DNA from 3 places in the Paenibacillus sp. 1182 genome. Region 3 is predicted to be linked to each of the others. Evidence: riboswitches for the same ligand, from Rfam matches in the RefSeq annotation. Region 3 holds a riboswitch; each other region holds the start of a gene.
What was found. Region 3 has a riboswitch for glycine ahead of gcvT (glycine cleavage system aminomethyltransferase GcvT). Riboswitches for the same ligand answer to the same signal wherever they lie in the genome.

Region 1 (5,591 bases), on a different contig from region 3:
CCCCAACGTATGCGACAGCTCCGTGTTATCAAACCCAACAATCGCCAGATCTCCCGGTACGTTCAGCCGTTGTCTGCGTGCTTCGCAGAGAATGCCCACAGCTACATAATCGTTAGCACATAAAATAGCCTCTGGGAATTCCCCCCGATGCTGTAACAAATCCCGTACGACCTGTTCGCCATCACGGATATTATAAATTGAAGAGTGATTCCAGTGTTGCAACACTGACAGATTGTGCTCACTCATGATCTGTTCATAGGCTCGTTGTCTGCTATGGGTATTGATGCTGCTCGGACGACCAAAAGCATTGGCTATACGGGTATAGCCTTTTTGTATCAAATGCTTTAATGCTAGCATGTAACCTTCATATTGATCCATTGCGACGGAGCGAATATCGGTATGCTCCATTCGTTGCCAGGCCACGATCGGGCCATATTTACAATAGGTACTCAAAAAATCAGTGTCATTCACGCAGGAAATGATGACCAGCGCGTCGACTCTTTTTCTTTTTAAATCTTCAAAAGCTTGAAGCTCTTTCTTTTTGTCTTCTCCCGAAGTATAAATAATGGTCTGGAATTCATATTGTCCGGCGATTTCTACAAAGCTGTCCAGAAAAGCAAGAACAATTTCATTAATCGTTGAAGTGATGATACCAATCTGAAGCGTCTGACCCTTGGATAGGGAAATGGCATTCCGATTAGGAACATAATCTAATTCCTGCATGATTTTCAAAATCTTAGCTCTTGTTTCATGACTGACATGGGGGGACTGATTTAATACTCTGGATACCGTAGCCTTGGAAAAGCCCGCCAGTTTTGCAATTTGATCAAGATTCGACATGGTGCTTCTCCTCACATAAGAAAAAAATACTTGACATGAAACGCGTTACAACAATTAGGATGCTTATGAGGGCATTACATCTATTTTAAAGCATCTGTCAATGCATTTCAAAGGAGAACGGTTACCGTTAGGTATGGATTCACATTTGCAGCATTTGATGGGATTACTTAGGCCAAAGTAAAAATCTTATATACGGAAAGAGGTCTTTATACCATGACGAAGATGCTAAAAGGATTTCCGAAAAACTTCTTGTGGGGCGGGGCAACTGCAGCCAACCAATTGGAAGGTGCTTTTGACGTAGATGGAAAAGGCTTGTCCAGCGCAGACATGATTGCTTATGTACCCAAAGCGGAACGTAAGAACGATCACGCTATAGAGATTTCGTCCGAGCGACTCGAAGACATTTTGGCAGGCAAAGTCAATGCCCGTTTCCCAAAACGTGAAGGTGTGGACTTTTACCACCACTACAAAGAAGATATTGCATTGTTCGCTGAAATGGGCTTTAAAGTATTTCGTATGTCCATCCACTGGTCGCGGATTTTCCCGAATGGCTATGATCACGAGCCGAATGAAGCAGGATTGCAATTCTACGACAATGTATTTGATGAGCTGCGCAAATATAATATTGAGCCCTTGGTAACATTGTCACATTATGAAACACCGCTAGGTCTGACTCAGAAGTATAATGGCTGGCTGGGTCGTGAAGTCATACAGCATTACGTCAATTATGCCGAAACGGTGTTTACACGCTATAAGGATAAAGTAAAATACTGGCTGACCTTTAATGAAATCAATGTAATGACCATGAGTCCGTTCACCGGTGGCGGTGTGGTTATTGACCGTGTAGAAAACAAACAGCAAGCGATATATCAAGCATTGCATCATCAATTTGTAGCTAGTGCACTGGCAACCAAACGGGGACATGAGATCATCCCGGGTGCTCAGATCGGCTGTATGTTGGCACGTATAGAAAGCTATCCACATACGTGTAACCCAGCGGATATACTGAAAGCCCAGCATGAAAATCAGATGAACCTATTCTTTACGGATGTGCATGCCCGTGGGGAATATTCCAACTATATGAATCGTTATTTTGAAGAAAATAATATTGTGATCCAGACAGAACCCGGCGATGACGAAATTTTGAAAAATAATACGGTTGATTTTATCTCATTTAGCTACTACATGACCTTGACCGTATCGGCAGGTCCAGAAGGCGAGAAAGCAGCAGGAAACCTGATTGGCGGCGTGAAAAATCCGTATCTGCAGTCCTCCGACTGGGGATGGCAGATCGATCCGATCGGCCTGCGTGTTACACTGAATACGTTTTATGATCGCTATCAAAAGCCTCTGTTCATCGTGGAAAATGGCTTGGGTGCATATGATAAGGTGGAAGAGGACGGCTCTGTGCATGACACGTATCGCATTGATTACTTGCGTCAGCATATTGTCCAAATGAAGGAAGCGATTGCCGACGGTGTTGATCTGATTGGTTACACCAACTGGGGCCCTATCGACCTTGTGAGCATGTCTACTTCCGAAATGTCCAAGCGCTACGGATTTATTTACGTTGATCTGGATGATGACGGTAACGGAACGCTCAAACGCTCCAAAAAAGACTCTTTTAACTGGTATAAAAATGTGATAGCAACCAATGGTGAAGAATTGTAATTTCATATCGTCTCGGGCGGGTATAGCAGAGGACATCCTAAGGATGCAATCTGCTGTACCCGCTTTTTTGATAGACATAATAATATTTCAGAGGGCTTCACAAACTTTTCACTTGTAATAAGCTGAAAGTTTTCTGTATAATGAATAAAAATTTCATATGTCTGGTTGATGTTTGCGGGAGATGGAACGAAAGTTCCGACCGAAGGGGCAAAACTCTCAGGTGCTTAGGCTGTTTACAGCCACAAGCGGGGACCGTAAACGGACAGAACTCTGGAGAGACCCTTAATTGGGCGCCGAAGGTGCACCGCAGAGAACATCTGCTTAAACTCTCAGGCAAAAGGACAGAGACGCGAATAACCTGTGACAGGGAATGCCCTAGGCTTTTTTATGAGCTATTAGAGGCAGAAACCTGCACAAGATGGTTGTATTTTTTCGTGCCTTTAACCTCTCCAGGAGTCGAATCAGCTGATTTGACTCTTTTTTGTTTTCTAATATGCTGGAGGAGCGGGTTGAAATGAATTTGGTACATGTGTTAGAAGCGATTAGCAGTTGGATATGGGGGGCGCCTCTCATCATTCTTGTCATGGGAACGGGGTTGTGGCTGACCATACGTCTGAAAATGTTGCAGGTATTCCGCCTGCCCCTGGCGATCAAGCTGATCGGTAAGGCCCCGAATGAAGGCAGCGGGGATGTAAGTAGTTTTGCGGCTTTGAGTACGGCGCTAGCGGCTACAGTTGGCACAGGAAGTATTGTCGGCGTAGCGACAGCCATTAAGCTGGGCGGGCCGGGTGCCTTGTTCTGGATGGTCGTTGCAGCCTTTTTTGGGATGGCGACGAAATATGCGGAAGGTGTACTTGCAGTAAAATACCGGGTGAAGGATCGGAATGGACAATTTTCCGGCGGCCCGATGTATTATATTGAGAAAGGTCTAGGACGTCGTTTTAAACCGCTGGCGATGCTGTTTGCTTTTTCGGGCATGCTGGTGGCGTTGTTCGGGATTGGAACGTTTCCGCAGGTCAAAGCGATTGTATCTTCGACGGAAAACAGTTTTGGCGTTCCGCCCATTGTAACGGCACTGATTATAGCTATCCTTACTGGACTGGTTACTATTGGAGGACTCAAAAGCATTGCCAAGGTATCGACGAAGGTCGTTCCTTTTAAAACAGGCTTGTACGTACTGATCTGTCTCATCGTACTGATTCGGTTTGCTGACCAGCTTCCTGCCGCAATTGCGCTGGTGCTCCATTCGGCATTTTCAACTACATCTGCAACGGGCGGATTTGCCGGAGCTACGATTATGCTGGCGATGCGAAGTGGGGTAGCCAGAGGTATTTTTGCCAATGAGGCCGGATTGGGGAGCGCACCGATTGCAGCCGCAGCTGCCAAAACCAAATGGCCTGCGGAGCAAGGGTTGATTTCCATGACAGGCGTGTTTATTGATACGATGGTTATTTGTGTGATGACCGGGTTGACGCTACTGGTTAGCGGTGTGTGGAGCGGGCCTACCGATGCGGGTCTGATGACTCAGCAAGCATTTTCCAGCGCATTCCCGCTGGGGGCAGAACTGCTCACAATTATTCTGATTATGTTCGCGTTCACCACCATGCTCGGCTGGAACTATTACGGGGAACGCTGTGTTGAATATTTGCTTGGGGTCAAGTGGATTAAGCCATACCGTTATCTGTTCATTCTACTCGTTGGCGGGGGCGCGTTCATTAAACTGGATGCGATTTGGCTGCTGGCAGATATCTTTAACGCAATGATGGCTTTCCCGAACCTGATTGCACTGCTCGGCTTATCAGGCATTGTCGTTGCAGAAACCCGAACCTATATGGATTCTCTGAATTCTAGTAAGAAAAAGGGCATTCTTGCAGGTGCCAGTGTAGGGGCAGCTATTCAAGTAGAAGAAAAGGGACAAACGGTTAATTCATAAATTTCAAAAGGGAGTGCTCTCAGCCATCACAGGCTTGAGGACACTCCCTTTTGAATGTTATAACGATGCACGCAAAATAGCTAAAATATCTTCTTGATTCAGCTTTTTATAATTACCGAAGCCTCCATATTCCATTTCACGGGCTGCAATGGTTGCGATTTTTTCCAATTGCTCATCATTAATATTGTAATCGGCCAGGGTGGAAGGGGCACCGAGACTTGTCCAGAATGCACTAAGACGGTCAATACCCTCCAAAGCGATTTCTCTATCTGTTTTATCTACGGTGTCTAAGTCAAACATGCTGAGCATCAGCCGTTTCATGCGTGCAGCATCCTGATCCACCGTATGTCTCATCCAGTTGGGGAATAGGATCGCCAGACCGCCAGCATGAGGAATATCATATACAGCAGATAATGCATGTTCAATCGTATGCGAAGCCCAGTCCCCGAAGTAGCCCATTTGCAGTGTTCCGTTAAGAGCAATCGTTCCGGCATATAAAATCGTTTCGCGATGCTCGTAGTTGTGCAAATCCTCCAACAGCTTAGGTGCAGTTTCGATTACGGTTTGCAGCACGGAAAAGCACATACGATCTTGCAACGGTGTATTTTTAACATTGTGAAAATACTGTTCAAATACATGGCTCATCATATCCACCATGCCATATACCGTCTGATCACGTGGCACAGAGAAGGTGTTTTTTGGGTCCAGAATCGAAAACTTCGGATGCGTCACCGCGCTGCCCCATACGTATTTTTCGTTCGTTTCCCAGTTGGTGATGACAGAATCCGGATTCATTTCTGAACCGGTGGCGGCGAGTGTGAGGATGGTGCCGAATGGTAGAGCCTCGGTCGGCATGTGCTTTTTGTTGATAATATCCCACACATCGCCGTCATATTTAGCCCCTGCTGCGATGGCTTTGGTGCAATCAATAACGCTTCCGCCGCCTACTGCAAGTAAGAAGTCGATGTTTTCATTTCGGCAAATGTCGATGCCCTTCTTAACGGTAGACAAGCGCGGATTCGGCTCTACGCCGGACAATTCATGAATGTTAAGATGTAGCGGCTCTAACGCGTTTAATACCTGGTCATACAGACCATTTCGCTTGACACTTCCGCCTCCGTATATCAGTAAAATATTTTTGCCGTAA
Region 2 (5,591 bases), on a different contig from region 3:
ACAGACTCGCGTGTAATTGCGCTTGGTGCTCAGGAAACGAAGCAGCTGAAAGTAACAGGAGTTAAGAGTGGTGGTACAAAAACAGATGTAACCAAGGATGCCACCTGGACAACTAGCAATGTAAAAGTGGTTGAAGTTAGCGAAGGTTTGATCAAAGCGAATGGTAGTGGTAAGGCAACTGTGACTGCTTCATATGGCAAGCAAAACATTACGTTTACGGTAGAAGTGGACGTAGCGCAAAAGATTGAAGCGGATGCAATCGCGCTATCGCTCAAATCTGGAGATCAAAAAACCATCGCGATTGTGGTTAAATCGAGCGATGGTAAAGAAAAGGATGTTACAACCCAAGCTGAATGGAAAACGTCCAATTATAAGGTAGCCACTGTTAAAAAGGGTCAGGTTACCGCGGTCAGCTACGGTAAAGCTAACATTCAGGCGAAGTTCGGCGGGAAGATCATCAGCGTACCTGTAGATGTTGATACGCTTAAATATTTGCAAACAGACGAAGTCGCCTTGAATTTGAAGGCAGGACAGCTGGCTAAGGTTACGGCTACAGCCACGTATAAGGATGAGTCGGAGAAGGATGTTTCCAAACCGGCTGTCTGGTCCTCGTCCAGAATTATTGTGGCGACCGTCAAAGACGGTAACATTAAGGCACAGGGCAAAGGCAAAGCAGTAATTACTGTGAAATATGCAGGTAAAATGACGAAGATACAGGTAACCGTTCAGTAATCTGTAACCCGACTAAAAAGAAAAAGAGCAAGCATACGTCCAGCGACGATATGCTTGCTCTTTTCTTTATAAGGACGAATTCTCTTTCCCTAGGACAATGTGGGGGAGAGGTAGTCGCCTTGTTTTATAGAGGAGAAGTAATTGGTTTAAAGCTTAGAAATTACGACTTATTCTTCTTGATTGATGCGTTGCGTGTAAGTGATTCGGTCAAACGCTTGCCAGTCGGCGTCTGAGCCAAGCCGCCTTTGGCGGTCTCGCGGTGCTTCGACGGCATCGCGCTGCCGACTTCAAGCATCACGTCAATGACTTCGTCAGACGGAATAGCGCTGCGCACACCCGCCAAAGCCATGTCCGCTGCGGCAAGCGCAGTCACGGCTCCCAGCCCGTTGCGCACGATGCACGGAATCTCCACGAGTCCGGCGACGGGGTCGCAAATCAGGCCGAGCGTGTTCTTAAGAGCGAGGCCCACGGCGTGAACAGCTTGTTCAGGCGTACCACCGCGCAGCTCGACCATAGCGCCAGCGGCCATCCCGATAGCTGAGCCAATCTCAGCCTGACAGCCTCCCTCCGCGCCAGAAATGAAGGAGTTGTTGGCGATCACGTAGCCAATGGCTCCAGCGGCGAATAGGCCGTTCACCATATGCTCATCATCCCAGCCGAACCGTTCCTGCGCACTGATGAACACACCAGGGATAACTCCACATGAGCCTGCGGTAGGAGTGGCGACAATGCGACCCATAGATGCATTAACCTCCGACACGGAGAGGGCATAAGCCATGGCGAGCGCGGAGGCATCACCGGAGCAGGTCTCCCCTGACCGCAGATACTCGGCCAGGCGCTTGCCGTCGCCGCCCGTCAATCCACTGCGGGATACGGTGTCTTGTGTCTGACCGCGATGAACAGCTTCCTTCATGATTTCATAATAATCAGACATTTGGCGAAAGATTTCTTCCTCCGTTGTATTCGTTTCTTGTACCTGCTCTTGAATCATCAAGCGGCCAATCGTGGTGGATTCTTCAGCGCATAAAGCGCTGATCTCATGCAGATGGCTAAACCGCATCGGATTCAGCTCCTTTTTTCAAATTAATCATCTTAATTTCATACATATGAGGTAAAGAACGCAGTTCCGCAATCAGTTCAGCTGGAGCAGAACTGTCCGTTTCAATGGCGGTGAGTGCTTCACCATCCCGGCCTTTGCGATCTACGTGCATATAGGCAATGTTAATGTGGGCCGCGCCCAGCGCTGAAGTTATTGCGCCCAATGTACCGGGCTTATCCGAGTGGAGAAGCACCAGCGTAGGCAGCTCCCCGGTCAGATTGACCCGGAATTCGTTGAGTTGCTGGACATGGATGCTGCCGCCGCCGATGGAGGAGCCCAGCAGTGTGCGCTGATCCTCGCCCTTCCACAACTCGAAACGGACGGTGTTCGGATGAGGAGCGGGGAGTCCACTGACGGCGAATTCCACGGTCATCCCGGCTTGCTCGGCCCATTGCTCGGCATCTGGAATCCGGTGATCGTCCGTATCGTAATTAAGCAGTCCTGCGATGAGCGCCAGATCCGTACCGTGTCCTTTATACGTATCGGCAAAGGAGCCGTACAGTGTCATACGGGCACGGTCAGGCTGCGCCCCGAGCCAGTGCCGGGCAACGCGTGCGAGTCGCACCGCGCCTGCGGTGTGTGAACTGGAAGGTCCGGTCATGGCCGGGCCGATAATAGAAAATACATCTTTGAAACGCATGGTGTGGCCCCCTGTATGTTCTAATACCATACTATATGGTATTTCCGCGTCTTTGCGCGGTTATGACGGTTCCTAATGCTGACGCACAATGTGAGCACAAAAAAGGACAGGATAAGGAAGTTTCCCTTATCTCTGTCCTCGTTACCTGAGAGTTTCGTGCGGTGTTCTTACCGCCTTACCCCTTGGGTGGCTTGCGCTCTCTCCAGAGTTGCGTCAGATGACGATACATGGACCTGAGAGATTATCCGCCAGCCGGGTGCTGGCGTCTTGCTCCTTCGGTGCCGCCAGAGTGTAAGCCCCCTGGACAGACTCTCCCGTCATCTTCATTCGCGTATACCGTTCTACATGTCTTTCTTAGCGTAATGTATGACGTGCTCGGTGTCAATCACAGGGTTTAATTTTTACATAAACAGGTGCATTTCCAATAAAAAAGATTAAAGTTTACATAATTATGGATGAAATCAGGAAGGAATTAGAAGATTGGCGGCTAATCTGATAGAGGACAAGTACATTTATGGAAATCATAGGAGGGATATTGACGTATGGTAAAAGGCTTGCGGTTCACAGGTTCACGCTTAAAAGGGATGCTGCATCTAGCAGCGATCGTTTCACTGCTGATCGGGATCTTCGTTCCGTTCGGTCAGGTCAAGGCAGAGGGAGCATTGACAGTAGCTGAAGCACTTCAGGGCCAAAGCAGTGGAGGTACGGTGACGGTAGAAGGTTATATCGTCGGACATGCTACCGGATCGAAAACGGCTAACTTTTCTTCTCCGTTTGCGAATGATTTTAACGTACTGATTGCCGACCAGGCCAATGAACGTAGCACGTCTAATCTATTGGATGTACAGCTGACATCCGCGTACAGAGGGCAATTTGGGCTAACAGGCCATCCTGAGCTGATTGGCAGCAAAATCCGTGTGACGGGTACACTCGGCGCCTACAATAATTTTGGTGGAGTGAAAAGCCCAAGCGCTGTTGAACTGGTGAACGGAAGCGAGCCGGGGGAACCAGGTGAACCTGGTGAACCTGAACCTGGCAACCCGGGTCAACCCGGTACTACATTGCCGGATGGAAAAGGCAAAAAGGTGCTGTTCGATAATACGCACGCACAGACCGCTGGTGCAGCAGATTGGGTCATTGAAGGCGCCTTCTCCGACTTTGCCAATGGACTGCGTAATGTAGGCTTTACGGTAGACCCATTAAATCGTCCCATTCCTTTTACTTATGGAGAGCAGGCTATAACCTATGACAAGCTGCGCCAATATGATGTGTTCATTATTGGTGAAGCGAATGTTGCCTTTAAGGCATCCGAGCAGGCTGCCCTGCTGCAATACGTGAATAGCGGAGGGAGCGTCTTCTTCATCTCCGATCATTATAATGCAGATCGTAACAAAAACCGTTGGGATTCCTCCGAGGTTATGAATGGCTACCGTCGTGGAGCCTATACTAATCCGGCCAAAGGCATGACTGCAGAAGAAGCTGCATCACCGGCAATGCAAGGATTAACAAGCTCCGATTGGCTGGCGGCCAACTTTGGCGTTCGTTTCCGTTACAATGCGCTCGGTGATGTGAATGCTACCGACATTGTAGCCGCAGATCAATCTTTCGGTATTACCAAGGGTGTGCGCTCGATTGCCATGCATGCAGGATCTACGCTGGCTATTATTGATCCTACCAAGGCTAAAGGCATTGCTTACATCCCTTCAGGCACGAAAAAATGGGGTAATGCGGTAGATCAGGGGGTTTATAACGGCGGGGGCCGTGCGGAAGGACCTTATGCCGCTATCTCCAAGGTAGGCCAAGGCAAGGCAGCATTCATCGGTGATTCTTCCCCTGTAGAAGATGCTACACCGAAATATGTGCGTGAGGAAAACGGACAGTCGAAGAAGACATATGATGGCTTCAAAGAAGTGGATGATTCAACCTTCCTGGTGCAAACGGTTCAATGGCTTGCATGGAAGCAGGACTACACGAAATTGTCCGATGTGGCAGGTTTGACTCTGGATCAACCAACGAAGCTTCTGCCATTCGAAGAGCCTGCGGCGTCCACGGAACCACAGCCTGAGCCTTGGTCTGCTCCGGCAGCAGGCTACAAATGGTACGATCCTAGAACATTCAAGTCTGGCTCCTATGGAGCGGCTTCGTAAATTATATTGTCAGGAGCTCAATGTGAGCTTGGGTTAGTTAGTCGTTTGATCCCTGCTGAGGGATCAGGCGACTTTTTTTGTGATGAAAATTAACCTGTGGTTGGTTATTTCATTACATTTTGTGCCAGAAAGGCCGCACTATTGCTGGATCATTGATTTTTTAAATGATGTTGATAGCATAATCTTAATTGATATATCCATATACTGGTGATAGGATGTATTCAAATTATTCCGACAAAAACGGTATGTAATGTTCATGAGAGGTTTTAAACATCAAACATGGTGAGAATAAGCGGGACAAGACCATGGAGAATGGAGGAAGCGCGCATTGAATACCGAACCTGTGTTGGAAATTAAAGGATTATCCGTATCTTTTCGCATCCAGGATCAATATCACCCCGCAGTCGACCATCTGGATCTGACGGTCAACCCCAATGAAGTGCTGGCTGTAGTCGGAGAATCCGGCTGTGGCAAAAGCGCGTTAGCGCTTTCGATCCCGCAACTGCATGACATGGAACGCACGCGTGTAGAGGGGGAGGTCTTTTTTAAAGGAACGGACTTGAACCGTCTTTCCTCAGGGCAAATGAATAAAATCCGCGGAGCGGGAATTGGCATGATCTTTCAGGACCCGTTGACAGCACTCAACCCGTTGATGAGCATTGGCAAGCAGATTGAGGAAAATCTCGATTATCATACGTCACTATCTACGAAGCAAAAAAGGGAACGTGTGCTGGAGCTGCTGGAAAGTGTAGATATACCGAATCCAGTGCGTGTGTATGATCAGTATCCGCATGAACTGTCAGGAGGGATGCGGCAGCGTGTGATGATCGCGATTGCCATAGCTTGCCGACCTTCTCTTATTATTGCAGATGAGCCGACGACTGCGCTCGATGTAACGATCCAATCGCAAATTCTCGACTTGCTCAAACAGCTTCAACAGGAGACTGGGAGCGGTATTATCCTGATTACGCAC
Region 3 (5,591 bases):
GTCATGATGGCACCGATCACACCTCCACGCTGTCCGTGAATCATCGTGCCCCCTGTATAACCAATCAGCAGCGGCAACAAATAATTTTTCATCGGATCAACCAACTGTGCAAAACCTTCGTTCGGGAACCATCCGGTCGGAATAAAGAGTGCCGTAATCAACCCCCACGCAATAAAGGCTCCCATATTGGGCATAACCATACCGCTAAGAAAACGGCCAAAACGCTGTACGGCGACACGAGTGCCTCCTTTTGAACTTGGCTTTGCGTCCAATGTACTCATATTCAAATCCTCCTTGTAGGTAAGCATCACTACCTTTTCTTAAAATTCATACTAAATGACAGCGCTATCTTCATCAACGAAATGAAAACGTACTTTCGTCATGAACGTTGATGACAACATTTAAATTTAAATTATCCAGGAAGATATTATACCTGCATAATTCTTCTTAATATGACCTGTAGCTATAGAAATTAGTCGAAAAACCGCGCTGGATTATGTATGATTCCTATATGGGGACAACCCACTATATCAGAACAACACACGTAATTACGTTTTCAAAAAAAGACAAAAAAATAGCCGCTACGTCAAATCATAGCGACTATTTTATACAAAAATCGAGCAAACTAACGATGCTCTTATTCAATTAAAAATCAATATAAAATTCCGAATAACACGCTATTATTTCATGCTGCATTGCTCTATTTATTACTCCGAAATCAACTGCTCATACTGATCCGCCGACAGTAGTTTGCCCAATGATTCCTCCACATCTTTATCCATCTCTACTTCTACCATCCAACCTTTGTCATATGGAGATTCATTCACTAGCTCAGGTGTACCTTCCAGCGCTTCATTCACTTTTAATATGGTTCCCGTCACCGGAGCAAAAAGGTCGGATACCGTCTTCACCGATTCAATCGTACCGATCTCCGCTCCCTGCTCAATCGTTACTCCCGCCTCAGGTAATTCTACAAAAACAATATCACCCAGTTGGTGCTGTGCAAAGTCTGTAATACCAATCCGCACCGTTCCATTCTCTGTCCGCTGAACCCACTCATGTTCGTCTGTATACCAAAGTTGCTGCTTCACTTCACCCATTCTGTTCCCCTCACTTCCATATGAATAAAATCGCATTTGCTCACCTGTATTAGACAGGTTAAGATTATGACAATACGAACACTCATGTCAATAATACTAACAAAAATACTTCATATCACCTCCTATAGCGCTCTATATAAAAATATAATAATTTATAACAAACGCTTACATATCCTTATTTATATATTAAATGTTTTTTCTATTGTTTTTGATGACATTTTTATTGACATTTTGAATGAATTTGCGTATTAATGGGTTATAGCAAATACTTTGGGAAACACCCGACAACTGCAAACGCGGATGAACGCAGAGGGAGAGACTGCCAAAAAGATTCGCATAGCTGTTGCCGCTTGTGAGACAGTTGTGCACGCGAATCGGATCAAGTTGTTATCTGCAAAGCCAGGTAATATACTGCTGATCCCGAAGGTAGCGCCGAAGGAGTAAGCCTGCATTGCAGGTGAATCTCTCAGGCAAAAGGACCTCTGCCGGACGCATCTCTGGAGAGCATTCGCTATTGGAGCGGATCACCCAAGAGGAAACCCGGTACATACCGGGGTAACTTTCTGGTATCAAGGACAGAGCTGAAAAAAGAGTATAGACTGCTGTCTATACGTTTTTTTCGGCCTGTCTTTTTTGTTTTGCCGATCACACCGGATAGGAGTGGAAACATGACTAATTTGCGAAAAACACCGCTATATTCGTCCTACGGGACGCAGTCTGGGGTTCGTTGTATTGACTTTGGCGGCTGGGAGCTCCCCGTTCAGTTTAGCGGTATCCAAAAGGAGCATGAGGCCGTCCGGCAACGTGCGGGTTTATTCGATGTATCGCATATGGGTGAGTTTTTGGTTGAAGGCAAAGAGGCCGAAGCTTTTCTACAAAGGGTGACCACGAATGATGTCAGCCAGTTGGAACCAGGTCAGGCACAATATTCACTCCTGTGTTACCCCGATGGAGGTGTAGTAGACGACCTGCTTATTTACTGCAAAGGACCGGAGCGCTACATGCTCGTTGTGAACGCCTCCAACATTGATAAGGATTGGGATTGGTTACTTCGTCATGTGCCTGCATCCGTTCACATGGAGAATGTGTCTGATTCAATAGCATTGCTGGCATTGCAGGGACCGGAAGCAGCACGTATTGCCGCAGCCGTGGCAGATACGGATATTACGAATCTGGCATCTTTCCACTTTCATGAGAACGTGCCATTGTTCGGAGCAAAAGCACTCGTCTCACGAACCGGATATACGGGCGAAGACGGTTTTGAATTTTATGTACCTGCTGCGGAAGCACCCGCCGTATGGGAGGGTTTGCTTCGTTCCGGTGAGTCGTATGGGCTGATTCCCGCTGGACTTGGTGCTCGGGATACACTACGCTTTGAGGCTCGGTTGCCGCTGTACGGACAGGAGCTATCTGCCACGATTTCACCACTTGAAGCCGGTCTAGGGTACTTCGTCAAGCTGAATAAAGGAGATTTTATCGGTAGAGAAGCACTGCAACGTCAGAAAGATCAAGGGATTCCTCGTAAATTGATCGGGCTGGAAATGATTGATCGCGGCATCCCACGCGCCCATTATCCGGTATTCGCAGAAGGACAACGCATCGGTGAGGTCACAACGGGGACTCAGTCGCCCACCTTGAAGCGTAATCTGGGCCTCGCCTTGGTGGACAGTCGTTTTAGTGCCCTCTCCACACCGCTGGAGGTTGAGATTCGTGGCAAACGCCTGCGTGCCGAGGTAGTGGCAGCACCCTTTTATAAACGCCCGCGCTAATCTTAAACTCTCTTCATTCCAATAAAGCAAACATGTCAGATATGAACTTCCGGGTTTTTCAGCTCACACTTTTTTATTAGCTAATTACGATTTAAAATTTTGCTTTTCGAAAGGAGCCAGAACCTATGAAGCAGCATCGTTATCTCCCTATGACTGAACAAGATCAAACCGAAATGCTGCGTGTGGTGGGTGTATCATCCATTGATGATTTATTCAGTGACATTCCAGAGGCCATTCGATATCAAGGGGAACTCCCTCTTTCTTCTCGACTCGATGAGAAAGCCTTAACCCGCCACTTGGCCGAGCTGGCTGGACACAACGCCAATACAGACACACATGCCAGCTTTCTTGGCGCAGGAATTTATGATCATCATATTCCGTCGGTCATCCAGCACATCACTTCACGCTCGGAATTCTATACAGCCTACACCCCCTATCAGCCGGAAGTAAGCCAAGGCGAGCTACAAGCCATTTTCGAATTTCAGTCGTATATTTGCGAATTGACGGGCATGGCTGTAGCTAATGCCAGCATGTACGACGGAGCGACTGCACTGGCGGAAGCGGGCTCACTGTCCGCCGCAGCTACCCGCCGTAAACAGCTTATCGTATCGAGGTCCGTCCATCCAGAGGCACGTCAGGTATTGGCAACCTATGCACGCGGATTGAATTTGGACATCGTGGAGATCGGCTGTTCGGACGGTGTAACGGATGCTGATGCGTTAGCGGCGGCCGTATCGGAACAGACCGCGGCTGTTTTGGTCCAAAGCCCCAACTTTTTCGGAGCCGTGGAAAATCTACAGCCGATGGCTGACCTCATCCATGCACACAAAGGTCTTTTGGTCGTCAGTGCCAACCCACTGGCACTTGGCTTGCTGGAGACACCCGGCAAACAGGGCGCGGATATTGTGGTAGGAGACGCGCAGCCACTTGGCATCTCCTCTTCTCTCGGCGGTCCGACCTGTGGATACTTTGCCGTTTCTCAGGCACATATGCGCCGTATCCCCGGCCGTATTGTGGGTCAGACCACTGATCGCAATGGTAAACGCGGCTTCGTGCTGACCTTGCAAGCGCGCGAACAGCATATCCGCCGCGAAAAGGCCACCTCTAACATTTGTTCCAATCAAGCGTTGCTAGCTTTATCTGCATCTGTATACTTGTCTGTTATGGGTAGACAGGGGATCAAGGAAGTAGCCGAGCTAAATTTGCATAAAAGCCGGTATGCTTTAGAGCAATTGCTGAGCTTGAAGGGCGTAACTGCCTCGTTTAACGCACCGACCTTTAACGAGTTTGCCCTGAGACTGCCTGAGGGTACAGATATGAGCAGACTCCAGGCCGAGCTGCTAGCTGCTGGATTTATCGCTGGCTACGATTTGGGCCGGGACTATGAGGAACTTGCTGGTCACATGTTGATTGCCGTGACGGAGCAAAGAACCAAAGAAGAGATTGACCAATTTGTGCACACCTTGGGGGGATTGCTATGACACATACCGGACAGGATCAGAAACAAGAGCTGTTAAAGGAACACGATCAAGCGCTCATTTTTGAATTGAGCCGTCCGGGTCGCATCGCCTATTCCCTTCCCGAGTGCGACGTTCCCCGTCGCCCGGTGGCAGAGCTTTTGCCAGACTATACGCTGCGCAGCGAACCTGCAGCATTACCCGAGGTATCCGAAGTAGACGTTATTCGGCATTATACCGCCTTGTCCCGGCGCAATTTTGGCGTGGACAATGGATTTTATCCGCTCGGCTCCTGTACGATGAAATACAATCCGAAGGTGAATGAGGATGTCGCCCGATATACAGGCTTCGCCAAAATCCATCCATATCAGCCCGAGGAGAGCATCCAGGGTGCCATGGAGTTGCTGCATACGCTCCAAAATGATTTGGCTGCGTTAACTGGCATGGATGCCGTCACGCTTCAGCCCGCCGCGGGCGCCCATGGCGAATGGACCGGGCTGATGATGATTCGCTCATACCACGAAGCACGTAGTGAGCGACGTACCAAGGTGCTCGTGCCGGATTCGTCGCACGGAACGAACCCCGCCAGTGCAACCGTCGCAGGCTTCGAAACAGTCACCCTTCCTTCCACCCCTGAGGGGCTAGTGGATCTGGATGCGCTGCGTCAAGCCGTAGGCAACGACACTGCTGCGCTCATGCTGACCAACCCGAACACGCTTGGGCTGTTCGAGAAGCAAATCACTGACATTGCTGCCATCGTGCATGACGCGGGGGGTCTGCTCTACTATGACGGGGCGAACTCCAACGCCATCATGGGGATTACCCGTCCCGGAGATATGGGCTTCGATGTAGTGCATCTCAATTTGCACAAAACGATGAGTACCCCGCATGGTGGCGGTGGCCCCGGCGCTGGGCCTGTCGGCGTAAAGCAACGGCTCATCCCTTATTTGCCCAAGCCGCTTGTCGCACGGGATCCACAGGGGGTGTACCACTGGGACCGGGAACAGGGAGATTCTATTGGACGGGTTAAAGCCTTTTACGGGAACTTCGGTATTCTCGTCCGTGCCTATGCCTATATCCGTAGCTACGGTCCTGATGGCTTAAAGCGTGTATCGGAATGTGCTGTACTCAATGCCAATTACATGATGCATCGGCTCGCTCCATATTTTGATCTGCCCTACCCTGGACATTGCAAACACGAATTCGTGATGTCAGGGCGAGGCTTGAAAAAATTTGGAGTGCGCACGCTTGATGTAGCCAAACGT

Region 1: another riboswitch for glycine. It lies ahead of JOD82_RS27435 (alanine/glycine:cation symporter family protein); the one in region 3 lies ahead of gcvT (glycine cleavage system aminomethyltransferase GcvT).
Region 2: another riboswitch for glycine. It lies ahead of sdaAB (L-serine ammonia-lyase, iron-sulfur-dependent subunit beta); the one in region 3 lies ahead of gcvT (glycine cleavage system aminomethyltransferase GcvT).

Annotation. Positions count from the first base shown of each region.
Region 1 covers NZ_JAFICR010000021.1:3,561-9,151, forward strand. Annotated here, with positions in the region: gene JOD82_RS27425 (LacI family DNA-binding transcriptional regulator) at 1-840, opposite strand, end outside; gene JOD82_RS27430 (glycoside hydrolase family 1 protein) at 1,054-2,511, shown strand; glycine riboswitch at 2,677-2,753, shown strand; glycine riboswitch at 2,772-2,866, shown strand; gene JOD82_RS27435 (alanine/glycine:cation symporter family protein) at 3,026-4,444, shown strand; gene JOD82_RS27440 (iron-containing alcohol dehydrogenase) at 4,502-5,591, opposite strand, start outside.
Region 2 covers NZ_JAFICR010000005.1:14,124-19,714, forward strand. Annotated here, with positions in the region: gene JOD82_RS11520 (Ig-like domain-containing protein) at 1-732, shown strand, start outside; gene sdaAA (L-serine ammonia-lyase, iron-sulfur-dependent, subunit alpha) at 893-1,792, opposite strand; gene sdaAB (L-serine ammonia-lyase, iron-sulfur-dependent subunit beta) at 1,782-2,471, opposite strand; glycine riboswitch at 2,683-2,798, opposite strand; gene JOD82_RS11535 (DUF6359 domain-containing protein) at 3,014-4,618, shown strand; gene JOD82_RS11540 (ABC transporter ATP-binding protein) at 4,947-5,591, shown strand, end outside.
Region 3 covers NZ_JAFICR010000009.1:89,637-95,227, reverse strand. Annotated here, with positions in the region: gene JOD82_RS18460 (PTS mannitol transporter subunit IIBC) at 1-281, opposite strand, end outside; gene gcvH (glycine cleavage system protein GcvH) at 708-1,100, opposite strand; glycine riboswitch at 1,493-1,592, shown strand; gene gcvT (glycine cleavage system aminomethyltransferase GcvT) at 1,769-2,869, shown strand; gene gcvPA (aminomethyl-transferring glycine dehydrogenase subunit GcvPA) at 2,995-4,350, shown strand; gene gcvPB (aminomethyl-transferring glycine dehydrogenase subunit GcvPB) at 4,347-5,591, shown strand, end outside.